DNA from 2 places in the Streptomyces sp. SID5469 genome. Region 2 is predicted to be linked to the other one. Evidence: riboswitches for the same ligand, from Rfam matches in the RefSeq annotation. Region 2 holds a riboswitch; the other holds the start of a gene.
What was found. Region 2 has a riboswitch for cobalamin ahead of metE (5-methyltetrahydropteroyltriglutamate--homocysteine S-methyltransferase). Riboswitches for the same ligand answer to the same signal wherever they lie in the genome.
Positions count from the first base shown of each region.

Region 1 (7,739 bases), 5.2 Mb from region 2:
GCCTCGGCCGGCCTGGTCTCCCTCGCCCACGGCACGAACGACGCGCAGAAGACGATGGGCATCATCACCCTCGCGCTGGTGACCGGCGGTGTCGTCGCCCCCGGCTCGAACCCCCCGATGTGGGTCATCGTCTCGGCCGGCACGGCCATCGCGCTGGGCACCTACCTCGGCGGCTGGCGGATCATCCGCACCATGGGCAAGGGCCTGACCGACCTGGCCCCGCCGCAGGGCTTCGCCGCCCAGACCAGCGCCGCGACGGCCATCCTGGCCTCCTCGCACATCGGCTTCTCGCTCTCCACCACCCAGGTCTGCTCCGGCTCCGTCCTCGGTGCGGGCATCGGCCGCAAGGGCGGGGTGGTCCGCTGGTCCACCGCGACCCGGATGTTCGCCGCCTGGGGTCTGACCCTGCCGGCCGCCGGCCTGGTCGGCGCGGGCGCCGAACTCCTCACCAAGCAGGGCACCTGGGGCACCATCGCCACCGGCGTGCTGCTGGTCGCCGGTGCGGGTGCCATCTGGGCCCTGTCCCGCCGCCAGCCGGTGACCGTCGACAACGTCAACGACATCGCGGCCGAGCCCGCGGGTGTCGTCACCACCGCGATCGCCGCGGTCACCCCGCCGCCGGCGGGCCCGGTCTCCGTGGTCGACGCCACCGCCGACCTGAAGACCACCATCCCGGCCCCGTCCCCGGGCGCGGAGCCCACCCGTCCGGCCACGGTGTAAGGAACGAACAGCATGAGCATCGACTGGGCAGCACTGGGCTCCGTCTTCGGAGTCAGCCTCGTGGTCACCGTCGGCCTGGTGGGCCTCTTCACCCTGGGCATCGTCGGCCTCACCAAGAAGGAGTCGGCCGAGGGCGGGTCGGCCGCACTGGCGACCACCGGCGCCTACGCCTGCTTCGCGGCGTGCGCGGCGGCGGTGGCGTACGGGATCTATCTGATCGTCGCCTGACGCACGGCGGTACACGCACCTGGGGTGCGGGACGGACCATCCGTCCCGCACCCCACGCGTATGCGTCCCGCACCCCACGCATAAGCACCCCGTGCTCCATGCGCGTGCGCCCCGCCCCACGCCCGAACGCGCCCCGCACGCCGTGTGCGTGTGGGCCTCAGCACACTCCTCCGTCCCAGGTCAACAGCAAGTTGACGGGTGTTCGGGAGCCATGGTGGACTGCCGGAGCCAAGTACGGCGGCAGAAGAGGAAGCCGGTGTGAGTCCGGCGCGGTCCCGCCACTGTCACCGGGGAAGTAAGTCCCCGGGAGCCAGGAACTCTCACCGCCGGTCTCGTCGAACCAGGGCGTGGACACCCTGAGTGAGGACATATCGCCATGCGCGGCTGCCCGTTGCGGGTCTTGCTCACCAGTACGTTCAGCACGCGGCCTCTCCTCCCCCCGACGGCGGGCTGACCCCATGCGTGCCGATCGCGTCTTCGCGTACGGCGCCGCCGCCGGGCTCATCGGCGACCTGCTCCTGGGCGATCCCCGCCGCGGGCATCCGGTCGCCGCGTTCGGGCGGGCCGCGGGCGTCGTGGAGCGGGTGCTGTGGCGGGACCACCGCGGGTGGGGCGCGCTGCACACCGTCGTCTGTGCCGGTGGGGCCGTGGGCCTCGCCGCCGTCGCCGCCCGTTCCGTACGCACCTCCCGTACCGCTTCCGTCGCGCTGACCGCCGCCGCCACCTGGGCCGTGGTCGGCGGGACCTCCCTCGGGCGCGAGGCGCGGGCCATCGGGCAGGCCCTGGACGCGGGGGACATCGAGGGGGCCCGGGAGCGGCTCCCCCATCTGTGCGGGCGCGACCCGGGGGCCCTCGACGCCGACGGGATCGCCCGCGCCGTCGTCGAGTCCGTCGCCGAGAACACCTCCGACGCGGTCGTGGGGGCGCTGGTGTGGGGGGCTGTCGGCGGCGTGCCGGGGCTCGTCGGTTTCCGGGCCGTCAACACGCTCGACGCCATGGTCGGGCACCGGTCTCCCCGGTATCTGCGGTACGGGTGGGCCTCGGCCCGGCTCGACGACGTCATGGGGTGGCCGGGCGCCCGGCTGACGGCCGTACTCGCCGCCCTCGCCGGACACGATCCGCGCGGCGCCCTGCGCGCCTGGCGCTCGGACGCCGCCCGGCATCCGAGCCCCAACGCCGGCCCGGTGGAGGCCTCCTTCGCGGGGGCTCTCGGGGTACGGCTGGGCGGAACGCTCTCGTACGGGGGCAGGGTCGAACACCGGCCCGTGCTCAACGGCGGCGGACGGGCCGTGGACAGCAAGGACATCGAGCGGGCCGTACGCCTGTCGCGGCGGGTGGGCTGGCTCGCCCTGGGCGTGGCCGCCGCCGGGCGGCTGTGGAAACGGGGAGGGACGTCATGAGCGGCGGACTGCTGATCGCCGGTACCACCTCCGACGCGGGCAAGAGCGTCGTGACCGCCGGGATCTGCCGGTGGCTGGTGCGCCAGGGCGTCAAGGTCGCGCCCTTCAAGGCGCAGAACATGTCCCTGAACTCCTTCGTCACGCGCGAAGGTGCCGAGATCGGGCGCGCGCAGGCCATGCAGGCACAGGCCGCCCGGGTCGAGCCCACCGCGCTGATGAACCCCGTGCTGCTCAAGCCCGGGAGCGACAGAAGCAGCCAGGTCGTCCTGATGGGCAGGCCCGTGGGCGAGATGAGCGCGCGCGGCTACCACGGCGGGCGGCAGGAGGCGCTGCTCGGGACCGTCCTGGACTGTCTCGCCGAGTTGCGGGGCACGTATGACGCGGTGATCTGTGAGGGGGCCGGCAGTCCTGCCGAGATCAATCTGCGGCGGACCGACATCGTGAACATGGGGATCGCACGCAACGCGCGGCTGCCCGTGCTCGTCGTCGGCGACATCGACCGCGGCGGCGTCTTCGCCTCCTTCTTCGGAACCGTCGCCCTGCTGTCGCGCGAGGACCAGGAACTCGTCGCCGGGTTCCTCGTCAACAAGTTCCGCGGGGACGTGTCCCTGCTGGAGCCGGGCCTCGACATGCTCCGGAACCTCACCGGGCGGCCCTCGTACGGCGTCCTCCCCTTCCAGCACGGCCTCGGCATCGACGAGGAGGACGGACTGCGGGTGTCGTTGCGGGGATCCGTACGGGAGTCGGCGGTGTCCTCCCCCGTCGGCGAGGACATCCTCCGCGTCGCCGTCTGCGCGATCCCCCTCATGTCCAACTTCACGGACGTGGACGCGCTGGCCGCCGAACCGGGCGTCGTCGTGCGGTTCGTGGACCGGCCCGAGGAGCTGGCGGACGCCGACCTCGTGGTGATTCCGGGGACCCGCGGGACGGTCAAGGCGCTGGAGTGGCTGCGGGAGCGGGGACTTGCCGAAGCGCTGCGGCGCAGAGCCGCGGCCGGACGGCCCGTGCTCGGGATCTGCGGCGGTTTCCAGGTCCTCGGCGAGCACATCGAGGACGACGTCGAGAGCCGTCGGGGCCATGTGGAGGGGCTCGGACTCCTCCCCGTGCGCGTCCGGTTCGCCCGGGAGAAGACCCTCACCCGGCCCGTCGGCGAGGCCCTCGGCGAGCACGTCGAGGGGTACGAGATCCACCACGGCGTCGCCGACGTCACGGGCGGCGACCCCTTCCTGGACGGCTGCCGGGTCGGCGCCGTGTGGGGTACGCACTGGCACGGCTCGCTGGAGTCGGACGGTTTCCGCCGGGCCTTCCTGCGCGAGGTGGCGGCCGCCGCGGGCCGCCGCTTCGTACCGGCCGCCGGCACGTCGTTCGCCGGGCTGCGCGAGGAGCAGCTGGACCGGCTCGGCGATCTGATCGAGGAACACGCGGACACGGACGCGCTGTGGCGGCTCATCGAGTCGGGCGCACCGTCAGGACTGCCTTTCATTCCACCGGGAGCGCCCGCATGAGCACAGTGTTGTTGTTGTCGACCGCCGACACCGATCTGCTGGCGGCCCGCGCCTCCGGCGCCCCGTACCGGATCGGCAATCCGACCCGGGTCGACGTGTCCGAAGAGCTGCCCGCGCTCGTCGCGGGCTCGGACATCGCCGTCGTACGGCTCCTCGGCGGCAAGCGCGCCTGGGAGGACGGGCTGGCGGCGCTCAAGGCGTCCGGGATTCCGACCGTGCTCCTCGGCGGCGAGACCGTCCCGGACGCGGAGCTGATGGCCGAGTCGTCCGTGCCCGCCGGGGTGGTCGCCGAGGCGCTGCGGTATCTGGTCGAGGGCGGTTCCGCCAACCTCGTCGAGCTGGCCCGCTTCCTGTCGGACACCGTGCTGCTGACCGGCGAGGGCTTCGTCGAGCCGCAGCAGATGCCGGAGTACGGCGTCCACGGCGAGCGTCCGTACACGCAGGGCCGTCCGACCGTCGGCGTGCTCTTCTACCGGGCCCACGAGCTGAGCGGCAACACCGCCTTCGTGGACACGCTGTGCGATGCCGTCGAGGCGCGGGGCGCCAACGCCCTGCCCGTGTACTGCGGTTCGCTGCGCGGCGCGGACACCGGGCTGTACGAGATCCTCGGCAAGGCCGACGCGCTCGTCGCCACCGTCCTCGCCGCGGGCGGCACCCACGCCTCCCAGGCATCCGCCGGCGGCGACGAGGAGGCGTGGGACATCGGCGCGCTCACCGATCTCGACATCCCGGTGCTGCAAGGCCTCTGTCTCACCTCCTCGCACGCCGCCTGGGAGGGGTCGGACGCCGCCCTGTCCCCCATGGACGCGGCGATGCAGGTCGCGATCCCGGAGTTCGACGGCCGCCTCATCACGGTCCCCTTCTCCTTCAAGGAGCAGGGCCCCGACGACGTCCCGGTGTATGTCGCCGACCCCGAGCGGGCCGCGCGGGTCGCCGGAATCGCCCTGCGGCACGCCCTGTTGAAGCACAAGCCGAACGCGGAGAAAAAGCTCGGGATCGTCTTCACCGCCTATCCGACCAAGCACTCGCGGGTCGGCAACGCGGTCGGTCTCGACACGCCCGCCTCCGCGGTACGGGTCCTCGACGCGCTCCGGGACGCGGGCTACGGCCTCACCGAATACCCCGACAACGGCGACGAGTTGATCCACCGGCTCATCGCGGCCGGCGGCCACGACGTCGAGTGGCTGACCGAGGAGCAGCTCGCCGCCGCTCCGGCGCGCGTGCCGCTCGCGGACTACCGGGCGTGGTTCGAGACGCTCGACCCCGCTCTGCGCGAGGGCATGCTGGAGGCCTGGGGCGAGCCGCCGGGCTCCCTCTACGTCGACGGCGACGACATCGTGCTGGCCTGCCTCCAGTTCGGGAACGTCGTCGTGATGATCCAGCCGCCGCGCGGCTTCGGCGAGAACCCGATCGCGATCTACCACGACCCGGACATGCCTCCGTCGCACCACTACATGGCGGCCTACCGGTGGCTGGAGAACAGTTTCGGCGCCGACGCCGTCGTACACATGGGCAAGCACGGCACGATGGAATGGCTGCCGGGCAAGGGGCTCGGGCTCAGCGGTGGCTGCGCCCCCGACGCCGTACTCGGCGAACTCCCCCTGGTCTACCCGTTCATCGTCAACGACCCCGGCGAGGGCACCCAGGCCAAGCGCCGCGGGCACGCCACCGTCGTCGACCACCTCGTACCGCCGATGGCGCGCGCGGACACGTACGGCGACCTCGCCAAGCTGGAGCAGCTCCTCGACGAGTACGCGCTCGTGTCCGACCTGGACCCGACGAAGGCACCGGCCGTGCGCGCCCAGATCTGGACGCTGGTCAAGGCGGCCGAGCTGCACCACGACCTGCACGTGGACGATCAGCCGGACGACGACGCGTTCGACGAGTTCGTCATGCACATCGACGGCTATCTGTGCGAGATCAAGGATGTGCAGATCAGGGATGGCCTGCACATTCTCGGCGGCGGGCCGGAGGCCGAGCCGCGCGTGAACCTCGTGCTGGCCGTGCTGCGGGCCTCGCAGGTGTGGGGCGGTCAGGCCAACGCCCTGCCGGGCCTGAGGGCGGCGCTGGCGGCCCATTTCGGCCTGGTCGAGAAGGAGTTGCTGGGCGAGCCGGGTGCGCCGGTGAAGGTGCCGGCCGAGCTGAGCGACCTCGTCGAGGGGCCGTCCCGGTCGGCGGCCGACGCGATCGACCTGCTGGAGCAGCTGTGCCGACGGGCCGCCGAGGGCATGGAGGAGCGCGGCTGGGACGTCGCCGCCGTCCCCGCACTCGTCCGCGAGGTCCTGGGCAGCGAACTCCCGGACGCCGTGGCGGTGCTGGAGTTCGCGTGCCGTGAGGTCGTGCCGCGGCTCGCCCGGACCACGGACGAGATCGACCACATCCTCCGCGCGCTGAACGGCGGTTATGTCCCGGCGGGCCCCTCGGGTTCGCCGACGCGCGGACTCGTCAACGTCCTGCCGACCGGCCGCAACTTCTACTCCGTCGACCCCAAGGCCATCCCGTCCAGGCTGAGCTGGGAGGTCGGGCAGTCGCTCGCGGACTCGCTGATCCAGCGGTATCTCCAGGACACCGGCGAGTACCCGAAGTCGGTGGGCCTCACGGTCTGGGGCACGTCCGCCATGCGTACGCAGGGCGACGACATCGCCGAGATCCTCGCGCTGCTGGGCTGCCGTCCCGTCTGGGACGACGCCTCGCGCCGGGTGACCGGCTTCGAGGTCGTGCCCCTGGACGAACTCGGGCGCCCCCGCATCGACGTCACGGTCCGGATCTCCGGCTTCTTCCGGGACGCGTTCCCGCACGTGGTCGGGCTGATCGACGACGCGGTGCGGGCGGTGGCCGAACTGGACGAGCCCGTGGACCTGAACTACGTCCGCAAGCACGCCGACGAGGACACCGCCGAGCACGGTGACCGGCGACGCGCCACGGCCCGTGTCTTCGGCTCCAAGCCGGGTGCGTACGGCGCCGGTCTGCTCCCGCTCATCGACGCGCGCAACTGGCGCTCCGACGCGGACCTCGCCGAGGTGTACGCGGTGTGGGGCGGATACGCGTACGGGCGCGGGCTGGACGGGCGGGCGGCGCGCGGGGACATGGAGACGGCGTTCAAGCGCATCGCCGTCGCCGCGAAGAACGTCGACACCCGCGAGCACGACCTCGTCGACGCAGACGACTACTTCCAGTACCACGGCGGCATGGTCGCCATGGTCCGGCATCTGACGGGCGCGAGTCCGGAGGCCTACGTCGGTGACAGCGCCGTACCGGACCAGGTGAAGACCCGGACCCTCGGCGAGGAGACGCACCGCGTGTTCCGCGCGCGGGTCGTCAACCCGCGCTGGATGGCGGCGATGCGGCGCCACGGCTACAAGGGCGCCTTCGAGATGGCGGCGACCGTCGACTACCTCTTCGGGTACGACGCCACGGCCGGCGTGGTCGACGACTGGATGTACGAGAAGCTCAGCGCGGAGTACGTCTTCGACGCGGAGAACCGGGACTTCATGAAGAAGTCCAACCCGTGGGCGCTGCGCGGGATCACGGAACGGCTGCTCGAAGCGGCCGAGCGCGGGCTGTGGGCCGAGCCGGACGCACAGACGCTGGAGCGGCTGCGCGCCACCTATCTGGAGCTCGAAGGCGATTTGGAGGGCGACGACCAGTGAGTACCCCGTTTCCGTTCACGGCCGTGGTCGGCCAGGACGATCTGCGGCTCGCGCTGCTGCTGAACGCCGTGTCGCCCGCGGTGGGCGGCGTGCTGGTCCGCGGCGAGAAGGGCACGGCCAAGTCCACGGCCGTACGCGCGCTTTCGGCCCTCATGCCCGAGGTGGACGTCGTCGCGGGCTGCCGCTTCTCGTGTGCGCCCGGCTCCCCCGACCCGGCGTGCCCGGACGGACCGCAC
Region 1 is NZ_WWIN01000001.1:7,690,540-7,698,278, reverse strand. Features, by position in the region: gene GTY58_RS33360 (inorganic phosphate transporter) at 1-720, shown strand, start outside; gene GTY58_RS33355 (hypothetical protein) at 733-948, shown strand; cobalamin riboswitch at 1,146-1,289, shown strand; gene GTY58_RS33350 (cobalamin biosynthesis protein) at 1,407-2,348, shown strand; gene GTY58_RS33345 (cobyric acid synthase) at 2,345-3,853, shown strand; gene cobN (cobaltochelatase subunit CobN) at 3,850-7,503, shown strand; gene GTY58_RS33335 (putative cobaltochelatase) at 7,500-7,739, shown strand, end outside.
Region 1: another riboswitch for cobalamin. It lies ahead of GTY58_RS33350 (cobalamin biosynthesis protein); the one in region 2 lies ahead of metE (5-methyltetrahydropteroyltriglutamate--homocysteine S-methyltransferase).

Region 2 (7,739 bases):
CGCCCGTACCGGTGACCAGCTGCAAGGCATCAAGAAGGGGGTGCTGGAGCTGGCCGACGTGATCGCCGTCAACAAGGCGGACGGGCCGCACGAGCGCGACGCCCGCGCCGCGGCACGGGAGTTGGCGGGCGCACTGCGCCTGATGCACGGCGCCAACGCCGCCTGGACCCCGCCCGTGCTCAGTTGCAGCGCGCGCGACGCGGTGGGCCTGGACACGGTGTGGGAGCGCCTCGAACAGCACCGCACGCTCCTCGACTCGACCGGCCGGCTCGCCGCCAAGCGCCGCGACCAGCAGGTCGACTGGACCTGGACCATGGTCCGCGACGAACTCCTCGGCCGCCTGCACGCCGATCCGGCCGTACGGACCCTCGCGCCTTCCCTCGAACAGCAGGTGCGGGACGGCGCGTTGACGGCCACGCTCGCCGCCGAGCGCATTCTGCGGGTGTTCGGCGACGGGGTGCGGTGAACCGCCGGAGGGCCGACGTCCGCTCCGGGTGACGTCCTGCCGCCTCGCCGCGTCGTGCAGAGGCGGCGCGGGGGTGTGCGGGTCATTCCGGTCGGTGTGCCACCGGATACGGAACGAACGTGGTGCTGTTCTGGTCGATCCGTAGCGGGCGGCCGAGGGGCGGTGCGGCGCGCTGGGGACAGTCGAGGCGTTCGCAGACGCGGCAGCCCATGCCGATGGGGATGGCGGCGGAAGCGTTGCCGAGGTCGAGGCCGTCCGAGTAGACGAGCCGGGAGGCGTGGCGGATCTCGCAGCCCAGGCCGATGGCGAAGGTCTTGCCGGGCTCGCCCCAGCCGCCGCGATGGCGGGTGATCGCCCGCGCCGTCCACAAGTAGCGCTGCCCGTCGGGCATTTCGGCGATCTGGACGTGGATGCGGCCGGGCGCGGCGAACGCTTCGTAGACGTTCCACAGTGGGCAGGTGCCGCCGGCGCGGGAGAAGTGGAAGCCGGTCGCGGACTGCCGTTTGGACAGGTTGCCGGCCCGGTCGACGCGTACGAAGGAGAAGGGCACTCCGCGCAGGCGGGGGCGCTGGAGGGTGCTCAGGCGGTGGCAGACGGTCTCGTAGCCGAGGCCGTAGCGGTCGGTGAGGCGCTCGATGTCGTACCGCGCCTCCTCCGCCGCGGCGTGGAACGTGCGGTAGGGCAGGATCAGCGCGGCGGCGAAGTAGTTGGCGATGCCGATACGGGCCAGGGCATGCGTGGGCGTAGCGGTCGGGAAGTCCTGGGCCGCCTGGTGGTCCAGTTCGTCGCCGTACTCCAGCAGGGCGAGTTGGGTCGCCATGCGAAACGCCCGCTGTCCGGGGCGGAGGCGGCTGGACAGGTGGAGAGTCCGGGACGCGTCGTCGTAGTGATGCAGGTGGTCACCGGTCTCGGCGGTCAGCCGCACGCCGTGCCGGTCGGCGAGTCGCGCCGTCAGCGCCCGTACGACCTCGCCGGGCCGGATGCCGATCTCCTCGGCCAGCCGCTCGGCCGCGAGGTCGGTGTCGTGCAGGTAGTTCTGCCGGCGGTAGAAGAAGTCCCGGATCTCCTCGTGCGGCGAGCGGGGTACGTCCGGCTCGCCGTCCCGGCCCTCCGCGGCCTCGGCGAGCCGCTCGGACAGGAGTTGGTTGCGGCGGCCCAGGTCGAGCAGGACCTTCGCGACGGCCGGTATCCGCGAGGCGAGCTCCGTCAGATCGGAGGCGGACACCCGGGTTTCGGCGATCTCGCGCGCCAGCGCCTCCCGCAGATCCGCCATCAGCCGGGTCGTGTCGCGCTCGGAGAAGAAGCCCGCGTCGACACCGAAGGCTTCGGTCAGCCTCAGCAGGACCGGCACGGTGAGCGGCCGGGAGTCGTGCTCCATCTGGTTCAGATAGCTGGGTGAGATGCCCAGGACCCGGGCCAGCTCGGCCTGGCTCATCCGGCGTTCCTCGCGCAGGCGTCGTAGCCGCGCTCCCGCGTAGGTCTTGCCCACCGCACTCCTCCGTTGTCCCGGACGGTCGTCAGCGTACGCGAAGAGCCATCGCCCGCACCCTTTGCAAACTTGGCAGAACGGGCCGTGAAGATTCGCAGAAATTGGCACTCGTCCACGATTGATGGCACCCAGTGCCAGTGTCAGAGTTTCGGTGCGGCTCGCCGGACCTACGGCATCCGGCGCACAGCACGGGACTCAATTCATGCCCTGACGTCGGATATCCCGGCATCCGCGCCGGACCGCACGGCAGCATTGCTCAGCTCCGCCCACTGCCAGGACGGCGGGCCGCACCCCAGAGACAGGCACACAGTGCCACTCCCTTTCGTCAGCGGTGGGGAGCTTGGCAGAACGGACAACCGAGGAGACGGTGAAGGCCATGGCAGAGGCGAGGACGACGGCGGCCGAGGAGCTCACACGACGCTGGGCCTTCGACCCCCGGTGGCAGGGGATCGAGCGCACCTACGGCGCCGCGGACGTCGTACGGCTGTCCGCCAGCGTCCGTGAGGAACACACCCTGGCCCGGCGCGGTGCCGAGCGGCTGTGGCGGCAGCTGCACGAGCTGGACTACGTCCACGCGCTCGGCGCGCTCACCGGCGGGCAGGCCGTGCAACAGGTGAAGGCGGGGCTCCAGGCCATTTACCTGTCCGGCTGGCAGGTCGCCGCCGACGCCAACCAGGCCGGGCACACCTACCCCGACCAGAGTCTGTACCCGGCCAACTCGGTGCCGCAGGTGGTGCGCCGGATCAACAACGCGCTGCTGCGGGCCGACCAGATCGCCACCGCCGAGGGCGGCGAGGACACCACCGACTGGCTCGCGCCGATCGTCGCCGACGCGGAGGCCGGGTTCGGCGGCCCCCTGAACGCCTTCGAGCTGACCAAGGCGATGATCGCCGCGGGTGCGGCCGGTATCCACTACGAGGACCAGCTCGCCTCGGAGAAGAAGTGCGGTCACCTCGGCGGCAAGGTGCTGGTGCCCACCTCCCAGCACATCCGCACCCTCAACGCGGCGCGGCTCGCCGCCGACATCGCCGACGTGCCCACGGTGATCATCGCCCGCACCGACGCCCTGGCCGCGAATCTGCTGACCAGCGATGTCGATGAGCGCGACGCCGAGTTCGTCACCGGCGAGCGCACCGCGGAGGGCTTCTACCGGGTACGGGGCGGCATGGCGCCGGTCATCGCCCGCGGCCTCGCCTACGCCCCGTACGCCGACCTGATCTGGGTCGAGACCGGCACCCCGGACCTCGCGCAGGCCCGCGAGTTCGCCGAGGCGATCCACGCCGAGTACCCCGACCGGATGCTCGCCTACAACTGCTCGCCGTCCTTCAACTGGAAGGCCGCCCTGGACGACGACCAGATCGCCAAGTTCCAGCGGGAGCTGGGCGCGATGGGCTACCGCTTCCAGTTCATCACCCTGGCCGGCTTCCACTCCCTCAACCACGGCATGTTCGACCTCGCCCGCGGCTACGCCGAGCACGGCATGACCGCGTATGTCGACCTCCAGGAGCGGGAGTTCGCCGCGCAGGAGCACGGCTTCACCGCCGTCAGGCACCAGCGCGAGGTCGGCACCGGCTACTTCGACCTGGTCTCCACCGCCGTCAACCCGGCCTCCTCGACCACGGCCCTGGCGGGCTCCACGGAGGAGGAGCAGTTCCACTAGCCGGCCCTCCGGTGCCGCGTCCACCGGCCCATGACCGGGCGGGGGCCGGGCGACCGTCCCCCGCCCGGCCCGCCGCCCGCATCGCCCGGCCCGCCGCCCGCATCGCCCGTCCTCCGCCGCTTCGCTTCCCGATCAGGAGAACCTGATGTCCACCAGCGCACTGACACACCGCGTCCGGGTCCTCGCGGCACCGGGCGACCGCCACGACGAGATCCTGACACCCGCCGCCCTGGACTTCGTCGGCCGCCTCGTCGCGGCCTTCGGCGAGCGGCGCCCGGAGCTGCTGAAGGAGCGCAGGCGGCAGGCGATACGGCTCGCGGCCGGATCCGCGCTCGACTTCCCCCTCGCCACCGCCGGTGTCCGGGCGGACGCCTCGTGGCGCGTGGCCGCACCGGCCCCCGGCCTGACCGACCGGCGGGTGGAGATCACCGGCCCGCCCGACCGCCGTACGGCCGTCAACGCGCTCAACTCCAAAGCGCGGGTGTGGATGGCGGACTTCGAGGACGCCACCTCCCCCACCTGGGACAACATCATCGGCGGCCAGCTCACGCTGCTCGACGCCATCGAGCGGCGGATCGACTTCACCACACCGGAGGGCAAGGAGTACCGGTTGGGTGACCGGCTCGCCACCATCATGGTCCGCCCCCGGGGCTGGCACCTGACGGAGGAACACCTGGAGTTCGACGGCCGGCCCGTACCCGCCTCCCTCGTCGACTTCGGCCTGTACTTCTTCCACTGCGCGCAGCGCCAGATCGACGCCGGACACGGACCGTACTTCTACCTGCCGAAGCTGGAGAACAGATACGAAGCCCGCCTGTGGAACGACGTCTTCGTCCTCGCCCAGGAGCTGCTCGGCATCCCCCCGGGGACCATCCGGGCGACCGTGCTCATCGAGACGATCACCGCCGCCGTGGAGATGGAGGAGATCCTCTACGAGCTGCGCGAACACAGCGCCGGCCTCAACGCGGGACGCTGGGACTATCTCTTCAGCTTGATCAAGACCTTCGGGCACCGCACCGACTTCCTGCTGCCCGACCGGGCCACGGTGACCATGACCGCACCCTTCCTGCGCGCCTACACCGAACTGCTGGTGCGCACTTGCCACCGGCGCGGCGCCCACGCCATCGGCGGCATGTCCGCGCAGGTGCCCGGCAGGGATCCGGCCGCGGGCGAGGCGGCCCTGGCGAAGGTCCGGCTGGACAAGGAGCGCGAGGCGGAGGACGGCTTCGACGGCTCCTGGGTGGCCCACCCCGGCCTGGTGCCCATGTGCCGCGAGGTCTTCGACGGTGTCCTCGGCGAGCGGCCGCACCAGATCGAGCGCACCCGGGACGACGTGGAGGTGACCGCCGCGGACCTGCTGTCGGTGCGGCGCATCAGCGGACCGCCCTCGCCGGAAGGGGTCCGTACCAACATCGCGGTCTCGCTGCGCTACTTCGACGCCTGGCTGCGCGGGCGGGGGGCCGTCGCCCTGTACGGCCTGATGGAGGACGCGGCGACCGCGGAGATCGCCCGCGTGCAGATCTGGCAGTGGCTGCGGCACCGGGTCGTCGACCGGGATACCGTGGTGCGGCTGCTCGACGACGAACTCGCCGCCCTGGGCGCGGAGTACCCCTGGGCGGCCCTCGACGAGGTGCGTGCCCTTTTCGAACGAACGGCGCTGGCCGCCGAGTTGCCGCTGTTCTTCACCCCGGACGCCTACACCCGTCACCTCGTCCGGCACGCGGAGGCGCGGTCATGAGCCGAGGCATCCGACGCGTCGGAGTGGTCGGCGGCGGGCAGATGGGCGCCGGCATCGCCGAGGTGTGCGCCCGAGCCGGACTGGACACGATCGTGTGCGAGGTGGACGCCGAGGCCGCCCGAGCCGCACGGGAACGCGTGGAGGCCTCGCTGGATCGTGCCGTCCGGCACGGAAAGCTGGACCGGGCCGCCGCGCAGGACGCCCTCGCCCGTACGACCTTCACCCGCAGCCTCGAAGACCTCGCCGACCGGCAGCTCGTGGTCGAGGCCGTTGTCGAGAACGCGGACGCCAAGACCGAGGTCTTCGCCGCACTGGACAAGATCGTCGAGGATCCCGAGGCGGTCCTGGCCACGAACACCTCCTCCCTCCCGGTCACGCGCCTGGGCATGACGACACGACGCGCCGACCGGGTCATCGGCCTGCACTTCTTCAACCCGGTACCGGTCCTGCCCCTGGTGGAGGTCGTCGCCTCCCTCCACACCTCCGCGCGGACCGTCGACGCCGTCACGGACTTCGCCACCCGGTCGCTGGGCAAGACCGTCATCCGCTCGCAGGACCGGGCCGGCTTCGTCGTCAACGCCCTGCTCATCCCCTACCTCCTGTCGGCGATCCGCATGACGGAGTCCGGCTTCGCCTCCGTCGCCGACGTCGACGCCGGCATGGAACGCGGCTGCGCCCATCCCATGGGACCGCTGAAGCTGGCCGACCTGATCGGGCTGGACACCGTCGCCTCGATCGCGGAGTCGCTGTACGACGAGTTCAAGGAACCGCTCTACGCATCGCCGCCGCTGCTCCAGCGGATGGTGGAGGCGGGGCTGCTCGGCCGCAAGACGGGCCGTGGGTTCCACGTGTACGACCAGGGCTGAGGGGCCCGGTCCGCCGCCGGTTGAGGGACCGGCGGCAGCTGAGGAGCCAGGGCGGGCGACGCCACGGGAGGACGGCGCCGCCCGCCCTGTTCGCCTGTCCGGCGTCTCGTCGCACCGTCCGGGATGTGGGCATCGTCTAGGCTGGGTGGTGCAGCTGGTTCGCCCCGTCCGCCAGGCGGGAGGCGTCGTAAGAGGGAACCCGGCGGGAATCCGGGACTGCCCCGCAGCGGTGAGTGGGAACGAACGCTGTCATACGCACTGGGCCCAAAAGGCCCGGGAAGCGACGGCCAGTAGGTGTCCTCCGTACGGAGGGCGTGCTCGCGAGTCCGAAGACCTGCCCGCTGCCCGTGCGCGACCGTTCGCGCGCGGACATCCCGGTGACCTCGTGGGCGGGTCGGCGTGCATACCTGACGGACGACCGCGCCTTGCCGCGCGGGTCGGCTCCGTCCGGTCCGTCACCCCTTCGCGCTCGCGTCCCGTCCCGGGATCTCAGGGACACATCTCGCGAAGGAGAGATCCGTGACAGCGAAGTCCGCAGCCGCGGCGGCACGGGCCACCGTGTACGGCTACCCCCGCCAGGGCCGGGGCCGGGAACTGAAGAAGGCGATCGAGGGGTACTGGAAGGGCCGCCTCGACGCCGACGCCCTCCGGACCACCGCCACCGGCCTGCGCCGGGACACCTGGCAGCAGCTGGCCGAGGCCGGCATCCACGAAGTACCGACCGGCGACTTCTCGTACTACGACCACGTCCTGGACACCAGCGTCATGGTCGGCGCGATCCCCGCACGCCACCGCGCCGCGGTCGAGGCCGACGCGCTCGACGGCTACTTCGCGATGGCGCGCGGTACGCAGGACGTGGCGCCGCTGGAGATGACCAAGTGGTTCGACACCAACTACCACTATCTGGTGCCGGAGTTGGGTCCGGACACCGTCTTCAGCACCGACTCCGCCAAGCAGGTCGCCGAGCTCGGCGAAGCGCTCGCCCTCGGCCTCACCGCCCGCCCGGTCCTCGTCGGCCCGGTCACCTATCTCCTGCTCGCCAAGCCCGCGCCCGGCGTGGCCGCGGACTTCGACCCGCTGACCCTCCTCGACCGGCTGCTGCCCGTGTACGCCGAGGTCCTCGCCGACCTGCGGGCGGCCGGCGCCGAGTGGGTGCAGCTCGACGAGCCGGCCCTCGTCCAGGACCGCACGCCCGCCGAACTGAACGCCGCCGAGCGCGCCTACCGCGTCCTGGGAGGGCTCACCGACCGCCCGAAGCTGCTGGTCGCCTCCTACTTCGACCGGCTCGGCGACGCCCTGCCCGTCCTCGCCGAGGCACCCGTCGAGGGACTCGCGCTCGACTTCGCCGAAGGGGCCGCCGCGAACCTGGACGCGCTCGCCGCCGTGGGCGGTCTGCCCGGCAAGCGCCTGGTCGCCGGTGTCGTCGACGGGCGCAACATCTGGGTCAACGACCTGGAGAAGTCCCTCGCCCTGCTGGGCACCTTGCTGGGGCTCGCCGACCGGGTCGACGTGGCCGCCTC
Region 2 is NZ_WWIN01000001.1:2,489,651-2,497,389, forward strand. Features, by position in the region: gene meaB (methylmalonyl Co-A mutase-associated GTPase MeaB) at 1-466, shown strand, start outside; gene GTY58_RS10745 (short-chain fatty acyl-CoA regulator family protein) at 549-1,955, opposite strand; gene aceA (isocitrate lyase) at 2,332-3,615, shown strand; gene aceB (malate synthase A) at 3,761-5,353, shown strand; gene GTY58_RS10760 (3-hydroxybutyryl-CoA dehydrogenase) at 5,350-6,219, shown strand; cobalamin riboswitch at 6,358-6,576, shown strand; gene metE (5-methyltetrahydropteroyltriglutamate--homocysteine S-methyltransferase) at 6,739-7,739, shown strand, end outside.